DNA from 4 places in the Nesterenkonia sp. AN1 genome. Region 3 is predicted to be linked to each of the others. Evidence: riboswitches for the same ligand, from Rfam matches in the RefSeq annotation. Region 3 holds a riboswitch; each other region holds the start of a gene.
The links. Region 3 has a riboswitch for S-adenosylmethionine ahead of BG28_RS02610 (LLM class flavin-dependent oxidoreductase). Riboswitches for the same ligand answer to the same signal wherever they lie in the genome.

Region 1: another riboswitch for S-adenosylmethionine. It lies ahead of BG28_RS04740 (flavin reductase family protein); the one in region 3 lies ahead of BG28_RS02610 (LLM class flavin-dependent oxidoreductase).
Region 2: another riboswitch for S-adenosylmethionine. It lies ahead of BG28_RS04715 (ABC transporter ATP-binding protein); the one in region 3 lies ahead of BG28_RS02610 (LLM class flavin-dependent oxidoreductase).
Region 4: another riboswitch for S-adenosylmethionine. It lies ahead of BG28_RS03655 (O-acetylhomoserine aminocarboxypropyltransferase/cysteine synthase family protein); the one in region 3 lies ahead of BG28_RS02610 (LLM class flavin-dependent oxidoreductase).

The regions. Positions count from the first base shown of each region.
Region 1 is NZ_JEMO01000006.1:183,258-186,025, reverse strand. Features, by position in the region: gene acs (acetate--CoA ligase) at 1-602, opposite strand, end outside; gene BG28_RS04740 (flavin reductase family protein) at 618-1,148, opposite strand; SAM riboswitch class I at 1,157-1,243, opposite strand; SAM riboswitch class I at 1,420-1,506, shown strand; gene BG28_RS15790 (acyl-CoA dehydrogenase family protein) at 1,512-2,180, shown strand; gene BG28_RS15785 (hypothetical protein) at 2,150-2,768, shown strand, end outside.
Region 2 is NZ_JEMO01000006.1:177,225-179,992, reverse strand. Features, by position in the region: gene BG28_RS04720 (aliphatic sulfonate ABC transporter substrate-binding protein) at 1-199, opposite strand, end outside; gene BG28_RS04715 (ABC transporter ATP-binding protein) at 408-1,280, opposite strand; SAM riboswitch class I at 1,290-1,402, opposite strand; SAM riboswitch class I at 1,524-1,623, shown strand; gene BG28_RS04710 (methionine ABC transporter ATP-binding protein) at 1,631-2,527, shown strand; gene BG28_RS04705 (methionine ABC transporter permease) at 2,527-2,768, shown strand, end outside.
Region 3 is NZ_JEMO01000004.1:59,574-62,341, forward strand. Features, by position in the region: gene BG28_RS02605 (ABC transporter substrate-binding protein) at 1-345, opposite strand, end outside; gene BG28_RS02610 (LLM class flavin-dependent oxidoreductase) at 412-1,800, opposite strand; SAM riboswitch class IV at 1,867-1,983, opposite strand; gene BG28_RS02615 (DUF805 domain-containing protein) at 2,212-2,745, shown strand.
Region 4 is NZ_JEMO01000005.1:77,752-80,519, forward strand. Features, by position in the region: gene BG28_RS03655 (O-acetylhomoserine aminocarboxypropyltransferase/cysteine synthase family protein) at 1-1,130, opposite strand, end outside; SAM riboswitch class IV at 1,262-1,395, opposite strand; gene BG28_RS15600 (hypothetical protein) at 1,847-2,203, shown strand; gene BG28_RS03670 (linear amide C-N hydrolase) at 2,151-2,768, opposite strand, start outside.

The sequences.
Region 1 (2,768 bases), on a different contig from region 3:
GCCTTGCCGCGGCGGTATTGACCATCGGTGGTGACCAGCAGCTTCGCACCGGTGTCCTCGACCCGGAACTTCAGCGCCTCCGCGGAGAAGCCGCCGAAGACCAGCGAGTGCACCGCGCCGATCCGGGCGCAGGCCAGGGTGACCACGATGGTCTCGACCAGCACCGGCAGATAGATCACCACGCGATCCCCACGGGTGACCCCCATGGCGCTCAGCGCATTCGCCGCCTGGTTGACCCGCCGGCCCAGCTCGGCGTAGCTGACGTCCGCGCGGTCTCCCGGCTCGCCCTCGAAGTGCAGCGCGATCTTCTCCCCGCGTCCGGCGGCGACATGGCGGTCCACGCAGTTCACCGCGGCGTTGAGCGTTCCGCCCTCGTACCAGCCGATCTTCGGGCCGCGTCGGGTCACCGAGCTCGGCGGGGTCCAGGAATGGGTGGTCTCCCAGGGGGTGGACCAGTCCAGCAGGTTCGCCGCGTCGGACCAGAAGGCCAGACGTTGGTCCTCATCCTGCGGATCCGCCCAGGTGTGCACGGCGGCGGGATGCGCCGGATCTTCCGGGACGCTCGCGTCTGCGGGCACGGTGGAGCGAGGGTGGGTGGTCAAGAAGGGTCCTTCGGGTCAGCTCAACGGGGCCAGGGTCTTGAACTCGTGCTGGTGGAAGACCAGCCCGGCGGCACCCTCGGTGAAGCCCAGGTCCAGGATCTCGAGCACGATGATGTCGTGGTCCCCGGCGCGGACCTGGTCATAGATCCGGGTGCGCAGCCACATCGGCACGCCCTCGAGCAGCAGCGCCGAGCCCTGGAGCTGGTAGTCCACCCCGGTGAAGCGGTTGGCGCGGTCCTTCGAGGCGATCTGCCGGCACAGCCCGTTCTGATCGCGGCCGAGCACCGAGATTCCCAGTTCCCCGCCGCTGCGCTCGAGCTTCGGCCAGGTGGAGGAATTGTGCTGCACCGCCAGGGTGACCAGGGGCGGTTCCAGCGAGACGCCCACTGTGAAGGTGGACGCGATGATCGCCTCGGGGGTCCCGTCGATCTCCGCGCCGACCGCGACGATCCCCTGCGGGAACTGCGCCAGGGCATGGCGCAGCGCAAAGGAGTCCACGCGAGATGCTGCGGTGGGGTTCTCGAGGGTGCGTGCAGGGACAGACATGCGAATCAACTCCATCGGTCCTGGCGTTAGCACCCGGCGTATCCGGGTTGCTGCGGCGTCTCTGAGCCAGATCTCTCAGCCGCTCGGGATGGTTACAGGTCCACGCTACGCGTGGTCCCGCCGACCAGCAAGAATCGCTCGCACTGTGAGACGCCACATGACATTCCGCCGCCAGACGCAGCCCGGCAGTGTGCAGCAGCGGCAGAGTTCAGACGTGCGGCGTCATGTGAACTTGACGAATCAGTCCTTGCGCACTCTATATTTAGCGTCATCACCATCCAGAGCGACCGAGGGATCTGGCCCGCAGACGTCGCAGCAACCCGGGAATGCCGGGTGCTACCGCCAGAATCGATGGAGGAAAGAATGAACATTCAACTGCCTGTGCCCCAGATTCTTCGCGACGCCATCGAGCGCGTGGGGCTCTCCGCGCTCGACCGAGAGCGCAGCCGGGAACTCGCCCGCAGTGAGGTCAGGGAGCTCGTCTCCTGCGGCATCGGACGGCTTCGGGTGCCCGAGTCGGCCGGGGGCCACGGACTGGACTGGGTTCAGACCACCGAGGTCCTTGTGGAGCTCGCAGCCCAGGACAGCAACATCCCGCAGGTGCTGCGCGGCCACTTCGCGGTCCAGGAGGATCTGCTGTGGCGCTCAGGTGCCGCACCAGGTTCTGCGCCCGAGGCCGGGCCCGTCGTGCAGCGCTGGCTCGCGCGGCTGGTGGCGGGAGAGCTGGTCGGCAACGCCTGGACCGAGCCGGGGAAGGGTGGCTTCCACCAGTCCGGCACCGTGGTCAGCGAGACCGCCCACGGGCACGTGGTCAACGGGGTGAAGTACTACACCACGGGTGCGATCTTCGCGGACTGGCTCGACGTCACCGCCCGGGATGCCGCCGGCAATGAGCTTGCGGTACTCGTGCGCCGGGACCAGCCAGGCGTGGAGATCGACGACGACTGGGACGGCTTCGGTCAGCGCACCACCGGATCAGGCACCGCCCGGCTGACCGACGCGTGGTGGAGGAGGCCGAGCTGCGCGGGCTGAGTGACCGCTTCCCGTATCAGACCGCGCTGTACCAGCACTTTCTGCTGATCGTGCTTGCCGGTGTCGCCGAGGCCGCGGCCCGTGACGCGGCCGCGCTGCTGCATGAGCGCTCGCGGACCTTCTCCCACGCCAACACTCGCACCCCGCGCACCGACCCGCAGCTGCTGCAGGCCGTCGGTGAGGTGGATGCGGTGGCGGCGCTGGCGCGTGCGCAGGTCCTCGCCACCGCGGCGAGCCTGGATGCGGCCTTCGCCGAGCGAGGCAGTGCCAGCGATGCCCAGATCGAGGCTGCCAATGCGGTGGAGCTGGCCACCGGACGCGCCCAGGTGGCGCTGCACCGCCCCGTGCTGGAGGCGGTCACCCGGATCTTCGATGTCCTCGGCGCCTCCGGGGTGAGCCAGTCCCGAAGCCTGGACCGGCACTGGCGCAACGCCCGCACCGTCACCAGCCACAACCCCTGGGTCTATAAGGCTCGGATCGCCGGAGACCACCGGGTCAACGGCACCGAGCCGGTGCGGCTGTGGAGCGTCGGCGAACCCGATGCCGCGGGGGAGTCCGCCGCCGCCGATGTGCAGAACCTGATCCAGA
Region 2 (2,768 bases), on a different contig from region 3:
CCTCCAGCCAGCCGTTCTCCAGGATGATCAGGCTCAACGGGTTGTACGTGGCGAAGTCGATGTTCAGCGTCTCCAGCTGATCATCCTCGCCGCCCTCGCCGCAGCCGGTGGCGAGCAGGGCGAGCGCGGCGGCAGCGGAGATGGCCTTCACGGCGGAGCGCGGAGCGCGTGCGGGGCGTGAAGCTGAGGTGCTGGGCATGGGGAGGGCCTTTCGGGTCTTCAATGATGGACAGCATGTGAGTGTTTTTTGGTCATGAGGGTCACGCAGAAACGGCGCCAAGCTCCTGGCTGGATCTGCAGGGGGAGCGCGGATCGGAATGCACCGGGGTGGATCGGTGCGGCCTGGGCCGGACCAGCGGTGAGGCGTCAGACCTGAGCCCGGCGCATCGGTGCGTGGAGAGTGCCGGTCAGTGGCTGTGTGAGTCCACGCCGAGACCGGAGAAGAGCTCGCCGCGCAGTGCAGCGAGCTCTGCGGAGGCGCGATCTCGTGGCCGCTGCCCGGGCACGCTGAGGAGCCGCGCGATCGTGGCGCCCTCGGCGGGATGTGGTTCTGCCAGGTCCGGCCCCAGGAGCAGCACCCGATCGGCCAGCTGCAGCGCCTCGTCCACGTCGTGGGTGACCAGCAGCACCGTGGTCCCGGTCTGGGCATGCACATCCAGGAGCAGGTCCTGCATCTTCAGCCGGGTGAGCGCGTCCAGGGCGCCGAAGGGCTCATCGAGCAGCAGCACCCCGGGGCGGCGGGCCAGGGCGCGGGCCAGTGAGGCGCGCTGCGCCATGCCCCCGGAGATCTCCCGGGGTCGCAGCGAGGCTCGGTCATGCAGCCCGACCAGCTTCAGGAGCTCATCCACGCGCTCACGGCCCTCGGCCTTGGAGAGGCTGCGCGGCAGCCCCAGGCTGACGTTCTTGTGGATCGAGCGCCAGGGCAGCAGTCGCGGCTCCTGGAATCCGACCGCGGTGCGCTCGTCGTAGCGCTGCACCGGGGAGCCGTTGATCAGGATCTCACCGGTGTTTCCGGTATCCAGGCCGCCGACGGCCCGCAGCAAGGTGGACTTGCCGCAGCCCGAGGAGCCCAGGATTGCGAGCACCTCGCCGGGGGCGACCCGCAGGCTGACATCGCGCAGCACGGTGCGCGAGCCGAATGCCCGGCCGACGCCAGAGAGCTCGACGTCGAGAGAGGTGTAGTCCCGCCGACTCGGCGCTGCCGTCTCGGGCGGGGCGCTCGAGGCTTCGGCAGGTGCTGCTGCGGAGGTGGCGGTCAGGGTGGAGGCAGGCGAAATCATCAGAGGATACTCCCATCGATCCTGGCGGTAGCACCCGGCGAAAAGACACCCTTGCAAAGGTGTCCCTCCCTGGGTTGCTGCGGCGTCGACGAGCCAGATCTCTCGGCCGCTCGGGATGGTACGCGGTTCACCCTACGCCCCGACCAGGAATTCCATCAACGTCAAGTTCATCTGGTGAGATAAAACGCAACACCGAAGCGGACTTGACTTCCACACTATGTTCACGCCTACGGTGAAGACGTTCAACCATCCAGAGCGACTGAGAGATCTGGCTCGAAGACGTCGCAGCAACCCGGAGGGCTTCATCGCCTCCGCCGGGTGCTAACGCCAGGACCGATGGAGCATGCCTCATGATTTCCCTGTCCCATGTCTCGACGACCTTCGCCGCCCGCGGCCGAGAGCCGCTGACCGCGGTCGATGACGTCAGTCTCGAGGTGCCGCGCGGCAAGATCCAAGGGATCATCGGGTTCTCCGGAGCCGGCAAGTCCACCCTGCTGCGCAACATCAATCTGCTGGAGCGTCCCAGCTCCGGACGGGTCAGCGTCGGCGGCACCGAGCTGACCAGCCTCTCCGACGCCGACCTGCGCCGGGCCAGGCACCAGATCGGCATGATCTTTCAGGGATTCAATCTGGTGAACAACCTCAGCGTCGCCCAGAATGTCGAGCTGTCACTGAAGTTCGCCGGGGTCAGGGACCGCCGTGAACGTCTTCGCCGGGTCGCGGAGGCGCTGGAGATCGTGGACATCACGGACAAGGCCTCGGTCTATCCCGCGCAGCTCTCGGGGGGTCAGAAGCAGCGGGTCGCGATCGCCCGGGCGCTGGCCACCAAGCCGGAGGTGCTGCTCTGCGACGAGCCGACCTCCGCCCTGGATCCCTTCACCACCGCCACCGTGCTGCAGTACCTCGCGGATGTGAACCGCGAGTTCGGCATCACCGTGGTGATCGTGACCCACGAGATGGAGGTCATCAAGGCCCTCGCGGACGACGTCGCGGTCATGGAGGACGGGCGCGTGGTCGAGGAGTTCCCCGCGAGCGAACTGCTCCGGGAAGGCTTCGATCCGCGAACCTCCATCGGAAAGTACCTGCTCAGTGACGGCATTCGACTGGACCGCAGCGGCGCGGGTGCAGGTCTGCCAGGTCCCGGTGAGGACGAGCTGGACCAGCATGACCAGCAGATCCCGCAACAGGCCCAGACGCACCGCGCGCAGCACGCCGCGCTGGCCGGGTCGACCGGGGGTGTGCACTGATGAATCTCATCATCGAGCGGCTCCCCGAGATCAACCAGGCCATGCTGGAGACCTTCGCGATGATCGCGGTCGCCATACCGCTCGCGGTCCTGCTGGGCACCCCGCTGGGCATCTGGCTCTTCGTCCACGCCCCCGACGGACTGGCGCCGCGGCCACGCTCCCACGCTCTCGTCTCTGGGGTGGTGAACATGATCCGGTCCTTCCCGTTCCTGATCCTGCTCATCGCGATCATCCCGTTCAC
Region 3 (2,768 bases):
GACCAGCTGATCCTCCGAGACCTCCCAGTCGGTGGCGAGCCAGGGAACGATCTTGCCATCGGCGTCCTGTGAGACGAGCGAGTCCAGGATCTGGCGCGCAGTGAAGTTCTCCTGGATCCACCCGCCGTAGACGCACTTCGGCTCTTGGAGGTGTCCATATTCGATGATGCCGCCGGACTGAGGGCCGTCAGCGGGCTGCCGGTCGGCAACCTGTTCGGCGCTGACCAGGCCGGAGGTGCCACTGCAGGCGGTGAGTACGGTGGCGCTGAGGATCGCCGCAGCGCTGAGCGGGGTCCTGAATCTCTGTCTCTTTTTGGGTGCGTTCAGGTGGGGCGGGGTGGTCATGGTGCTCCTTCTCGGAGTGGTTCAAGCAGAGAGGACGTGGGCGCGAGTGGCCCGGGACGTCACAGATCAGACAGTCGCTGGGACCTGCGCGAAGGCTCCGCGGTAGCGGGCGCCGGGGTGGGTCGCGGGCAGCCGATCACGGCCGAAGAGCTTCTGCCGCAGCGTGCCCGGAGTGTATTCGCGCTGAGCCAGTCCGCGATCGCGCAGCACCGGCAGCACCTTCTCGGCGAACTCCTGGAAGGATCCGGGGATCACCCAATTGACGACGTTGACCCCGTCGATGCCGGCGGCCTGCCACGCCTCCAGCTGGTCAGCGATCTGCTCAGGCGTGCCGACGATCCGGTTGCTGCGGTTGGAACGCCAGGCGATATCCGCCACCAGCGGTTCACGATCGGTGATCGTCTTGGAAGCCCATTCGGTGAATCCGCGCCGGGTGTTGGTCTGCACGTCCTTCAGAGGCGTCTCGGGCGGGTAGACGCGTCCGTCGGGATCCACCAGGGCAGCATGCGCGAGGTAGCCGTCCAGCGAGACGAACTCTTCGGCTTCCTTGAGCTTTCGCTGCGCCTCTTCTTCGGTGTCACCGATGATGAAGCTCAGCCCCTGGAAGAACTTGATGTCCTCTGGGGCGCGTCCGGCTTCCACGGCCCGGGCACGGGTGTCTTCGATCTGCGCCTTGGCGACTTCTGGGTTCGGCGCCCCCAAGAAGACGGCTTCGGCGTTGCGTGACGCGAAGTCGCGACCAGAGACGGAGGAGCCGGCCTGGAACAGGACCGGGGTGCGCTGGGGTGAGGGTGAGGGCAGATGTGGGCCTTCCACCGAGTAGCGCTCGCCCTGGTGGTAGATCTTGTGCACCTTGGCCGGGTCTGAGTACCGGGATCCCGCGCGGTCGTTGATCACTGCACCCTCGTCCCAGGAGCCTTCCCAGAGCTTGTAGGTCACATCGACGTATTCGTCGGCCCAGCGGTAGCGCTCGGAGTGCTCGGTCAATCGCGGCATGCCGTAGTTGCGTGAGCCGTTGTCCTGCATCCCGGTGACGATGTTCCAGGCGATCCGACCCTTGGAGATGTGGTCCAGTGTGGAGATCTGCCGGGCGAACTGGAACGGGTGGGACTGGAAGACGTTGGAGGTTGTGGCCAGGCCGATGTTCTCCGTCACCACGGCGAGCGCGCCGAGCAGCACGGTTGGATCATTGGACGGGATCTGCAGGCCCTCGTTGAGGTAGACCGAGTAGTCGGCATCTGAGTCCCCGTAGTGGCCGGAGACGTCGGCGAAGAACATGGCGTCGAACTTTGCCGCCTCCAGGATCTTGGCCAGATTGACCCAGGTGTCCACATCGGTGAACTCCGTCTGGTGGGCATCCTCGCGCCGCCACTGGCCGTGATGGATGTGGCTGTTCGTGTTCATCACGAAGGCGTTGAAGTGCAGCGGAGTGGGGGCGGAGTTGCTGTCAGGCATGAGGTTTCCACGTCTCTTTCGGACCGTGGCACCGCGCAGCGTCCCGTGCTCGGGGCGGATGCGCAGGCACCGTACTTGCCCGGGACGGTTGTGACACCGGGCCGAATCATCACCTGGAGCACCCCACTACGGTGAGAGGGTTGCTGTCCGGACAGCCAGGGCTTTCGTCCGGAACTCGTGATTCCTTGGTTCAGCGTAGAACGCACTCATTCCAAGTGCAAGACTTGATCATATTTACTGACATATATCGACACGTTGAGGATGGGCTCCCTGCGACCGGAGTCGCACCCGGTCAAATCCCTGACTGACACTCAAACATCGAGCTCACCCGCATTCCACGGGTCTTCCCAGACCAGCGCGATGCACCGTAGGGTTGAACATACCTGAGCGTCGACACCGGAGTGAGTAACCGTGAGCAGCTACAGCACCGATCCATCCCAGACCACCCCCACCTCCGTTCCCCCATTAGATGAGCCGCTCTACGGCGCCACGCTGGGCCAAGCCGTGCGGCGCTTCTTCGGCAAGTACACGCACTTCAAGGGGTACGCCTCGCGCAGCGAATACTGGTGGGTGCAGCTCTTCACGAACGTCGTCACCGGCGTGATCTCGATCCCCTACCTGCGCACCTACGACCCCACCCTCGGACGCTTCGACCTGACGGAGGGCACCGGAAACGTCGAAGGCCTGGTCCTGGCGAGCGCGCTCGGCGCGTTCATCTGGGGCCTCCTGACGTTTATTCCGATGCTTGCACTGAGCTGGCGCAGGTTGCATGACGCGGGACTCCCAGGACCCACGTACTTCCTGGTGCTGATCCCCTTCGTCGGCCCAATCGTCCTTATAATCCTGATGATCCTGCCGACTCGGCCTGAGAAGCACATCCGAGCTTGGGAGTACCCGACGGAACCAGCACCCGAGGCCCAGAATGCAGGACGCACCCTCCCTTAGGCTCTCCGCCTCGTCAGTGAGAC
Region 4 (2,768 bases), on a different contig from region 3:
ACGAAGGCCTGGCCGGCACGCGCCTGGGCGGCGTCGTCCTCGGCTGTTCCCCCGGCGAGCTCGAAGGCCAGCACCGCCCCGGACCCGCGCGGCAGGTACTTCTTGGCGCGTTCGAAGCAGGGGCTGGAGGGCAGCCCGGAGTAGTAGACCCGCCGGACGTCGTCGTGGGCCTCCAGGTATTCGGCCACCTTCTGGGCGTTCTCCACGTGGCGCTCGATCCGCAGCGAGAGGGTCTCGAGCCCGAGGTTGATCTCGAAGGCGTTGTGCGGGGACAGCGCCGGTCCGAAGTCGCGCAGCAGCTGGACCCGGGCCTTGAGGATGAAGGAGAGATTGACTCCGAAGATCCCCTCGGATCCGAGATCGCGGCCGAAGACCAGCCCGTGATAGCTCTCATCCGGTGTGGAGAAGCCGGGGAAGTGCTCGGGGTGGGCGAAGTAGTCGAAGCGTCCGGAGTCCACGATCACCCCGGCGATGGCGGTGCCGTGCCCACCGAGGAACTTGGTGGCCGAGTGCACCACGACGTCGGCGCCGAAGTCGAAGGGCCGGATCAGGTAGGGCGTGGTCAGGGTGGAGTCGATGATCAGCGGCGCGCCGAACTCGTGCGCCACCGAGGCGACGCCTTCGATGTCGAGCACGTCGCCGCGCGGGTTCGCCACGGCTTCGCCGAAGAAGGCCACCGTGTTCTCCCGGGTGGCGGCGCGCCAGGACTCGAGGTCATCGGGGTCCTCCACGAAGGAGACCTCGATGCCGAACTTCGGCAGGGTGTGCTTGAAGAGGTTCTGTGTGCCGCCGTAGAGCGTGGGCGATGCGACGATGTGGCTGCCGGCGTGGGCGATGTTCAGCAGTGCCAGCGAGGTGGCGGCCTGTCCGGAGCCGACGGCGAGCGCCCCGACTCCGCCTTCGAGGGCGGCGATCTTGTCCTCCACCGCCTGGACGGTGGGATTCCCGATGCGGGAGTAGATCGGGGCGATCTCCTCGAGGCCGAAGCGGCGCGCGGCCGCGGCGGTGTCCGGGAAGACGAAGGAGGTGGTCTGTTGGATCGGCAGTGCCCGTGCTCCGGTGACCGGGTCGGGGGCGACGCCGGCGTGGATCTGCTGGGTCTCGAACTGCCAGGTGTTCTCGTGGCTCAAGGGATTCTCCATTCAATGCGGCCCAGGATCTGGACCGGATCTGAACGTCGCTGCCGGTGAGCGTGTTGCCGGCGCCGAATCCTGTACGGCCCTGTCCTGAGGACTGGGGTGAAGGGCCCGCACTGGTGTGTGGCCCGCGCTTGCCACGGTCAGTCCTTGGATCTTCTCCGGGACTGCCGCAACCAGGTCGTCACCCGGGGCACCCCACCGCGAACTGGAGGGTTGCCGGCCAGCAAACCGGGGTTTTGCGCTGGCACTCTTGACCTAGGGATAAGTCTGCATCGCGGAATGCTCCGGTGCAAGTGCGGTGGGTCCGGCGGGTTCGCAGTTCGTCATGTTCGGCGCCCGACGGGCGAGGATCCGTGGCGCTGCTGCCGGGTCGAGGCGCTCCATCTCTGGACTCTCCCCCATGCGCTCTTCCCGACCGAGATCCTTGCGGAATCCCCCACCGGATCCGGGATCTCCTTCCACGGGGAGGACTACGCCGATGGGGACGAGGTCTTCGTCGGGGCAAGCACTGCGCAGTCGATCAGCTACCCGGTCCCGGAGGAGTGCGACGCAGACCTCGCGCCCGATGCGTGTGATGCCGAGGCCCCACAGTGGACGGTCACCCCGTCTGCCCCAGCTCCGTGAAGCCGACGGTCACTGGCTTCCCGGCCCGAGAGAATGTAGCGTTTCTTTCGAAATAGAGAACCAAAATATTGGATATCCATCTCATGCCTTCTGCGACATCTCCCGCAGTGATTGCGCTTAATCCAGTGATCGACTCCTCCTGGATCGACATTGCGTGGTGGGGCATACCGATCGCCTACGCCACGGCTCTCCTCTGGGCCGCGGTGGAGCTGGTCCGGAACCAGAGCCTTGACCTCGCGCCCAAGATCGCCTTCGCGTTCCTGATGGTCCTGGCACCGTTCATCGGCTCGGTTCTGACCATTCTGCTGGTCCGGACCCACGCGCGGCCCTCGGCTCGAGGTCAGACCGAGGGAACCGCACCGACGGAGGATCCCACGCTGGCACGGGTCACTCAGGACCGAGGAACGCGAACGGCTCGGCCGGTTCGAACAGATCGCTGACCTCTCCCACGTGACCCTCGGGCGGCCCCTCGCTGAGCACCAGACGGCGGACCCCGGAGCCTTCGCCGAGCGCGAGCCGGTCCAGCGAGACCCAGATGACGCTGGGCCGCAGCGCGGAGTCGAAGTAGTACCGGCGGTCCTTGTGGTCCGCCACGGTGCGCCACTGGGTCGAGGAGATGTTCGGCTGCCCCGGGGTGGAGATCCCATAGGGGACCGAGGCGTTGCGGATGACTCCGAACACCGCCGCGGTCGCGATGGTGCGGTCCTCGACCTGGGGCACCGCGTTGACGTAGAAGCTGGCCCGGACATAGCGGTCTGCGGCGCGGTTGGTGCCCGGCAGCATCACGGTCCCGCCGATCCCGCGCCAGTAGGCGTCGACCGCCAGCTGTTCCGCGAAGGGCGGCGAATTGGTCATCACCTGGTGCGCCCGGTCGTGGTGGATCTGCAGCGTCCCGTCCAGGTACTCACAGATCGCGCTGTCCCCAGAAGCATCGGAGATCGACAGGTGCATGGTCGCCTCGCGCGGCTGCCCTGGCACCCCGGCGGTGACCACGGCAAAGTCTTC